Regions from separate parts of the Paraburkholderia sp. RL17-347-BIC-D genome, predicted to be linked through region 1. Evidence: riboswitches for the same ligand, from Rfam matches in the RefSeq annotation. Region 1 holds a riboswitch; the other holds the start of a gene.

Region 1 (4,363 bases):
GTTTCGCCGGCGCGACCTTCCATGCGCCGGTGATCGAGCACTGCGGCCGCGCGAGCGTCGCGGCCATTGCCACGAGCCAACCCGAGCGCGCGCTCGCCGACTATCCGCATACAAAGGTGGTGGCCGACCTCGACGCGCTGCTGGCGCTCGAAGAAATCGACTGCATCGTGATCGCCACGCCGAACGATACGCACTTCGACCTGGCGCGCCGCACGCTGGAAGCGGGCAAGCACGTGGTGGTCGACAAACCGGTCACGCTGAACGCCGCCGACGCCCACACGCTGGCCAACATCGCGCTCGCCCGGAGCAAACTCTTCATACCGTTTCACAACCGTCGCTGGGACGGCGATTTTCTGACCGTGCGCGACCTGCTCGCGAGCGGCGAATTGGGACGGATCACGCAATACGAATCGCATTTCGACCGTTTCCGGCCGGAGGTGCGACAGCGCTGGCGCGAGGAAGCGTCGCGCGGCGGCGGCTTGCTGCTGGACCTCGGGCCGCATCTGATCGACCAGACGCTGGCCCTGTTCGGCGCGCCGCAAACCGTGTCGGCCACCGTGCGCACGCATCGCGACGACGCCGGCGCACCCGACTACGTGCATATCCAGCTCGGCTACGGTGAGTTCGAAGTGGTGCTGCACGCCAGCGCGTTGACGGCACTGGTCGCGCCGCGCTTCACCATTCACGGCACGCGCGGCAGCTATATGAAATACGGCCTCGATACGCAGGAAGATCAGTTGAAGGCGGGCCTGCGGCCGGGCGACGAGGGTTTCGGCGCCGGCAATGCCGCCGGTGTGCTGCGCGTGCAGGAAGGCGATCAGGAAGTCGAGCGCGAGTTGCCGACGCGCAATGGCGACTACACCGGGTTCTACATCGCGGTGGCCGACGCCATCCAGCACGGCGTGAAATTCCCGGTCAGCGCACAGGACGCCGTCGACGTAATGACGGTTATCGAGCTTGCGGCGCGCAGTTCGGAAGAAGGCGTCCGGCTGCCGTTTGAGCGGATTCGCTGACGATTTGGCCGGCATGTCGAAACGGCTTGTGTACCTAAAATAGCACTCGCCACCCATGCCGCGCGGGCCAAACCCTGACAAGCCCGAAAGGAACATAACGTTACAAATAAGGCCGCGCTGCCGGTCAGCGCGGCCCGGCAGTCATCCGTTGCTGCCGGGTAGCACCACACAACGACAATGACTTCCGGAGAGTCCATGCCCCGTACTATCCGCGCGCTCGCCGCGTGCGCCTTGCTCAGTTCCCTCGCCGCCTGTGTGGTGGCGCCTCAACCCCAGCCGGCGCCTCGTCCCAACCCGCAACAGATCGCGGATCAGCGCCTGCGTCAGGTCGACGGCCGCATCGACAATCTCAGCCGCCGGATCGACAACCGCGTGAATCAGGGCTATTACCCGCCGCCCCAAGGCGGCGCGCTGCATCATCGTCTAGACGTGATCCGTCAGGAAGCGCACGACATGGCCGCGCAACATGGCGGCGGCCTCTCCAGCGACGAACAGCGCGTGCTGAATCAGGAGCTGGACAACGCGGCGCACGCCATCGGCGAATAGTCGCGCCACGCGTCAGGTCAGGCACCAAAAGCGGCACGAGCGCGGCATCACGTCCCGCGCTTTTTTTGACAGGCGCGAGAGCGGTGCGTCAACCGCCGCGCCGCTCGCGGGCCTTTATTTGACAAGCCCCCGGCCCTCGCGTACATTCGCCGCACGCGTCGGGAGAGCGCGCTGGCCGCTGAAAATCGCAGGCCGCGCCGCCGAAGGGGCACACCCGCAAACTCTCAGGCAAAAGGACCGACCGCGTCGAAAAACCCGCGTCCAGGCAACATCGAGGCACTCGTTTTTCGCACTCTGGAGAGCGGCAGTAGCCGTCTGCATCGTTTAATCGAGCAGATTCTGGCAAGCTGCCCACCGAAGGGGCGCGCGTTTCACCGCGGCACGTCAATGTGATCACGGTGGCGCAATCTCTCAGGTATCGAGGACAGAGGGGTCATGCAGGACCACGCTCGCAGCCAGAAGGCCGCGAGGCGTAGCGCCGCATGGCCTTTTTTGTTTCGCGAGATGCCCGAGGCCCCATGACCCAACTCAAACACACCCCGCTCCACGCCACCCACCGTGCGCTCAATGCCCGCATGGTCGATTTCGGCGGCTGGGACATGCCTGTCAATTACGGCTCGCAAATCGACGAACACCGCGCCGTGCGCACCGACGCCGGCATGTTCGACGTCTCGCACATGTGCGTCGTCGATTTCACCGGCGAGCGCGTGCGCGCCTTCTTCGAATACGCGCTGGCGAACAATGTCGCCAAACTGCAAACGCTCGGCCGCGCACTGTACTCCTGCCTGCTGAACCCGGACGGCGGCGTGATCGACGATCTGATTGTCTATTACTTCGGCGAAGATCACTTCCGCGTGGTCGTGAACGCTGGCACCACTGATAAAGACATCGCCTGGTTCGGCCAGCTCAACGCCGAAGGCGGCTTCGGCCTGACCATCACGCCGCGTCGCGACTTTGCGATCGTCGCCGTGCAAGGCCCGAACGCACGCGAAAAAGTCTGGCAAACCGTGCCGGCCGCGCGCGCCGCCACGGAAGCCTTGAAGCCCTTCAACGCCGCTCGCATCGAAAACACGCCGTTCGGTGAATTGACCGTCGCCCGCACCGGCTACACCGGCGAAGACGGCTTCGAAATCATCGTGCCGGCGGATCACGTCGAAGCGCTGTGGAACGCGCTGCAAGCCCAAGGCGTGCGCCCGGCCGGTCTCGGCGCGCGCGACACGCTGCGCCTCGAAGCCGGCATGAACCTGTACGGCCAGGATATGGACGACAACGTCTCGCCGCTCGACGCCGGCCTCGCCTGGACCGTCGACCTCACCTCGCCGCGTGACTTCGTCGGCAAAGGCAAGCTGGAAGCGGACGGTTCGCAGGCCGCGTTCGTCGGCCTGATTCTGCTGAAGGACAACGGCAAGGCGGCAGGCGTGCTGCGTGCTCATCAGAAAGTCGTCACGCCGCAGGGCGAAGGCGAAATCACCAGCGGCACCTTTTCCCCGACCATGCAGGAATCGATCGCCTTCGCGCGCGTGCCGAAGGGCGTGCAGCCGGGCGACACCGTGCACGTTCAGATTCGTGACAAAAACGTCCCTGCAAGCGTGGTAAAACTGCCGTTCGTGCGCAATGGCAAAGTGCTCGCGGTTTAAGCAACCGGCGCGTTCGTCCACTTTTTTCAAGTCACTACCGAATCACACCGCATAGGAGCATCCGATGAGCATCCCGGCCGATCTGAAATACACCGAATCGCACGAATGGGTCCGCACCGAAGCGGACGGCACGCTGACGGTCGGCATCACCGACCACGCGCAGGAAGCGCTCGGCGACATCGTCTTCTTCGAAGTCCAGGAACTGGGCAAGACCGTCACGGCAGGCGACACCGTCGCCGTCATCGAATCGGTGAAAGCCGCTTCCGATATCTACGCGCCGGTTTCGGGCGAAATCATCGAAGCGAACACCGCCGTGGCCGACACGCCTGATTCGGTCAACAGCACGCCGTACGAAAGCTGGCTCTTCAAGATCAAGCCGGCTGCGGACGCCACGCAGGACCGTCTGATCGACGCCGACGCGTACACCAAGTCAATCGGCGCCTGATTCACCTTTACGTTTAACCCGACAGGTGCGGCGTCCTTTTCGAACGGACAGCCGCACCGCCAGGAACACCCATGAAGCTCGAACACCCGGATCGTCTGATGAACCGCACTCCTCTCTCGCTCGCCGCGCTCGAAGTGCATGACGCCTTCGCCGAACGGCACATCGGCCCGGACGCGGCCGACCAGCACGCGATGCTCGAAGCCCTCGGCTTCGCGTCGCGCGCCGCGCTGATCGACGCCGTCATTCCGAAGACGATCCGCCGCACCGAAACGCTGCCGCTCGGCCCCTTCGCGCAACCGAAGAGCGAAGCGGAAGCGCTCGCCGCGCTGCGCGAACTCGCGGACAAGAACCAGGTGTTCCGCTCGTACATCGGGCAGGGCTATTACAACGCGCACACGCCGACGGTGATTCTGCGTAACGTGCTGGAAAATCCGGCGTGGTACACCGCGTACACGCCGTACCAGCCGGAAATCTCGCAAGGCCGTCTGGAAGCGCTGTTGAACTTCCAGCAGATGATCGTCGACCTGACGGGTCTGGCGATCTCGAATGCGTCGCTGCTCGACGAAGCCACCGCTGCCGCTGAAGCTATGACGCTGCTGCAACGCATCAGCAAGCCGAAGTCGAACGTGTTCTACGTGGCCGACGACGTGCTGCCGCAAACCATCGAAGTGGTGAAGACGCGCGCCACGCCGGTCGGCATCGAAGTGAAAGTGGGCCCGGCT
Region 2 (4,363 bases), on a different contig from region 1:
GATCGACGTGATCGACCGCGTGCCGAAGCTGCGCGGTGTCGGCGACCATGCGAAGGAATGGTTGCGTGGCCAGATCATCGAACATCTGGCTTATGCACATTCCGAAGGCATCGATAAGGAAGAAATCCGCAACTGGACGTGGAAAGGCTGAGCGAGGCATGACCATGCACACTGAAAACAGCGCTGACGATCGAACGATTCTGGTGTTGAACAGCGGTTCGTCGTCGCTGAAGTTCGGGCTGTTCAAGCACGCGGGCGATGACGAATCCCTGTTGCTGGAAGGCAGTGCGGAAGGCATCGGGCGTGACGACGGCAGTTTGCGGATCAAGGCGCCCGATGGCCAGGTGCTGGTGCAGCAGGAGCGCGTACTCGAATCGCAGATCGATGCGTTGCAAAAGCTCGCCCATGTGCTCACGGAGCAGCACCATGCGCGGCCTTCGGCAGTGGGGCATCGGGTGGTGCATGGCGGACCCCATCTGCGCGCGCATCAGCGCATTACCGCCGACGTGCGCCGTCAATTGCATGATGCCGTGCACTTCGCGCCGCTGCATATTCCGCCTGCGCTTGCGTTGATCGACGAGGCCGAGAAGATTTTCGACGACGCGCCGCATTTCGCCTGTTTCGACACGGCGTTTCACGCGACACTGCCGCCGCGCGCGGCACACCTTGCGTTGCCGCGCCGCTATGCGGAAGCCGGTGTGATGCGCTATGGCTTTCACGGTCTCTCGTACGAATCGCTGGTGACGCGGCTCGGCGCCGACTTGCCGGCGCGCGCCGTGTTCGCGCATCTCGGCAACGGTTCGAGCGTGTGCGCGTTGCGCGACGGCCAATCGATCGATACGTCGATGGGTTTGACGCCGACCGGCGGCGTGCCGATGGGCACACGCAGCGGCGATCTCGACCCAGGCGTGCTGCTGTATCTGATGCGCGTGGAGAAGCTCGACGCCGGCGCATTGGAGACGCTGCTGAATCGCCAGAGCGGCCTCGCCGGTTACGCGGATGGCGAAAGCGATATGCAAGCTCTGGAAAAACGCGCAGCAGCGGGCGATGCCAATGCGTCACTCGCGCTCGATGCGTTCGCGACCGCCGTGCGCAAGACGATCGGCGGCTATGCGGCGTTGCTGGGCGGAATCGATTTGCTGGTGTTTACCGGCGGCATCGGCGAGCACAGCGGAGAGATTCGCAGGCGCGTGTGCGACGGGCTGGCTTTCATGGGGCTAACGGAAAGCGATCCGGCGGGCAAGGTGAGGGCGATTCACACCGAAGAGGAAAAGCAGATCGCGCGGCATTGCCGCATGCTGCTGCGGCAAACGCAGACCGGCTGACCTTCACCTTGCCTTGACGACGGTGTGATCCGACACGCCCGTTACGCCGAACAGGCGTGTCACGTCTTCGAGCGCCGCGGTGCGTTGCTGATCGCGTTGCAGTTCGCCGCGCAGCGTGATGCGGCCGCGCGAGACGTGGACTTTCACGGCGTGTTCGGGGACCGCGGCGTCCCAGGCGAGACGCCGGGTCGCCTCCGCGGCGATCTGCGCGTCGCTCAGGCGTGCGCCGCCTGCCTTGTGGTTCGCTGCACGGGTGTAGGGCATGGAGTTCTCCGCGGCACTGATGCGTATGGGGAGAACACTAGCAGAAGTGGCGAATTTTGCATTCGGCGGCGGCAGTGGTGACATCGCGCTACCGCCGCCTGCAAAACCCTGCGTCAGCAAGCGCTACTGAATCGCGCCCGCCAACACCTGCGCCGTCGCGGCCGACAAGGTCCAGCCCAGATGTCCATGCCCGGTGTTGTAGAACACGCCGCGCCGTTTGCCGCGGCCCACCTTGGGCAACATGCTCGGCAGCATCGGCCGCAAGCCCGCCCACGGAATCACGCGCGAGGTCGACACCTCGGGGAAATAACGCCGCGTCCAGTCCACCAGCCGCGCGATGCGGTCCGAACGGATATCGCGGTTGAAGCCGTTGATCTCCGCCGTGCCGGCCACGCGAAAACGATCCACGCCGAGCCGGCTCGTGACGATCTTCGCGCTGTCGTCGAGCAGGCTCACCCACGGCGCGTGCTGCTGGCTGAGTTCGTCTTCGAGACAGACGGTGATCGAATAGCCTTTGACAGGGTAGATGTTCACGTGATCGCCCAGCATCGAGGCGAAATCGCGGCTCTTCACGCCCGCGCACACGACGATCCGCTCGAACGCGAACCGCTGCGACTCGCCTTCGAGATCGACCGTCAGCGTAAAGCGGCCCTCCGCCGGCTGCTCGATCGACGTGATCTGCGCATCGTAATGAAACTCGACGCCGTGCCGCACGCACGCCTGAGCGAGGCCGCGCGTGAACTTGTGAATATCGCCGGTCGAATCGGATGGTGTGAAAAAGCCGCCGTAAAAATCGCCGTGCAGCGTGGGCTCGATGCCATGCAGCTCGCTCGCCGTCACCGGATTGCGGTCGAGCCCGCCTTCGCGCAGCAGTTCGTTCACCTTGCTCGCGGCGTCGAATTCCTTGCGGGTCTTGTAGATGTGCAGAATGCCGCGCCGCTCCAGATCGAAGTCGATGCCTTCGGTCTCGGCGATCGAAAACAGATGTTCGCGCGCGGCAATCGCGAGCCGCACGGTTTCAACCGTGTTCGTCCGGTAGTGCGGAATCTCGCGCAGGAATTCGCCCATCCACGAGTACTTGTGCCAGGTGGGCGCGGGGTTGAGCAGCAAGGGGGCGTCGCGCGTGAGCATCCAGCGCAGGCCTTTCATGACGGTGGCCGCGCTGTTCCAGACTTCGGCATTGCTGGCGGACAACTGGCCGCCGTTGGCGAACGAGGTCTCCATCGCCGCATAGCGATGGCGCTCGAAGACGGTGACGTGGTGGCCGCGCTGAGCGAGGGCGTGAGCGGTCGTGACGCCGGTAATGCCGGCGCCGATAATGGCGATTCGTGACATGACATGGTCCAGAGTAGTTGAGCATCACCGGTGTCGATTTCGTGTCGAAACCGGCGTCGATGCCCCATCTGTCCATGTACCTGAGAGTTTCTTCCCCGCGGCAGCCGGGCCCGATGCGAGCCGTGTGCGGGGAATCCCCTTCGGTGGGCGCACAGGGTAGTCCAGTGCGCCGCTCTCCAGATGTTCCTGCTGCGCGGTCCTTTTGCCTGAGAGTTTCCGGGGCGGTTGCTCCGTCGGCGTCGTCACGAACGTCTGACGATCTCTCCCGCGCTTGCATTGCAGAACGGCTCGACAATACCGTTCAAAAAATTTCACCGCAAGTCTTTCCTGCTATGCACTGCGCAAGCGGCGGTCTGAAACTGCTTGAGTGGAGATGAAGGCGGGACATGCGTCGCTACGAATTTTCGGGCCCGTATGTCGCGCCGGAATGGCCGGCATCGGCTATATTTGGCGGCACCGCCCAACCTTCATTTGCAGAGGAGAATGACGTGCCCGCTTTCCCAACGCTGCTCGCCTTCGGTCTGGTCTCGCTCGGCATGGTGCTCACGCCGGGGCCGAACATGATCTATCTGATCTCGCGATCGCTCTGCCAGGGGCGGCGCGCGGGCCTCGTTTCGCTCGGCGGTGTCGCGCTCGGCTACGTGTTCTACATGTTCTGCGCCGCGTTCGGCATCACGGCGCTGCTGTTGACGGTGCCGTACGCGTACGACGCGTTGCGCTTCGGCGGCGCGCTCTATCTGCCGTATCTGGCGTGGCAGGCGGTCAAGCCGGGCGGCCGTTCGCCGTTCCAGGTCCGCGATCTGCCGCACGACAGCCGCCGCAAGCTGTTCACCATGGGCCTCGTCACCAACCTCGCGAACCCGAAGATCGCGGTGATGTATCTGTCGCTGCTGCCGCAATTCATTTCGCCGGGGCACGGCAGCGTGCTTGCGCAGTCCATTGCGCTTGGCTGCGTGCAGATCGTCATCAGCGTGACGGTGAATGCGCTGATCGCAAGCATGGCGGGTTCGATCGCCGTGTTTCTCGCCGGCCGTCCGGTGTGGCTGCTGGTGCAGCGCTGGCTGATGGGCACCGTGCTCGCCGGACTCGCGGTACGCATCGCGTTCGATTCGCGTCGTTGATTCGCTTCAGACGCGCTATCCGTTGCCCGATGAGCCAGACGCGGCACCCGAGCCTCTGAACACCCAGCCGTTGAACAGCGCCCCGCAGAGCATCAACGCGCTGGTGATGAGGAACACCGCCTGCATGCCGAAATGCGCGCCGGCAAAGCCGCCCGCGAGCGGACCCGCCACCTGGCCCGCGTAATTCGCCGAAGTCGCATAACCGAGAATGTAGCCGGCCGAGCGGTCGGGCACGTTGTGGCGGATCACGCTCGTGATCGACGGCAGCAGGCCGGCCAGCGCCAAGCCCATCAGAAAGCGCAGCGCCACCAGTTGCCA

Evidence for each region. Region 1 has a riboswitch for glycine ahead of gcvT (glycine cleavage system aminomethyltransferase GcvT). Riboswitches for the same ligand answer to the same signal wherever they lie in the genome.
Region 2: it holds a riboswitch for glycine, as region 1 does, so the genes downstream of both, P0D96_RS17695 (D-amino acid dehydrogenase) here and gcvT (glycine cleavage system aminomethyltransferase GcvT) in region 1, are expected to answer to the same signal.

Annotation. Positions count from the first base shown of each region.
Region 1 is NZ_JARESS010000003.1:170,765-175,127, forward strand. Features, by position in the region: gene P0D96_RS06300 (oxidoreductase) at 1-1,013, shown strand, start outside; gene P0D96_RS06305 (hypothetical protein) at 1,209-1,559, shown strand; glycine riboswitch at 1,709-1,809, shown strand; glycine riboswitch at 1,844-1,997, shown strand; gene gcvT (glycine cleavage system aminomethyltransferase GcvT) at 2,078-3,196, shown strand; gene gcvH (glycine cleavage system protein GcvH) at 3,261-3,641, shown strand; gene gcvP (aminomethyl-transferring glycine dehydrogenase) at 3,713-4,363, shown strand, end outside.
Region 2 is NZ_JARESS010000011.1:219,875-224,237, forward strand. Features, by position in the region: gene P0D96_RS17680 (phosphoketolase family protein) at 1-151, shown strand, start outside; gene P0D96_RS17685 (acetate/propionate family kinase) at 165-1,325, shown strand; gene P0D96_RS17690 (BON domain-containing protein) at 1,329-1,589, opposite strand; gene P0D96_RS17695 (D-amino acid dehydrogenase) at 1,713-2,924, opposite strand; glycine riboswitch at 3,109-3,202, opposite strand; gene P0D96_RS17700 (LysE family translocator) at 3,413-4,045, shown strand; gene P0D96_RS17705 (MFS transporter) at 4,061-4,363, opposite strand, start outside.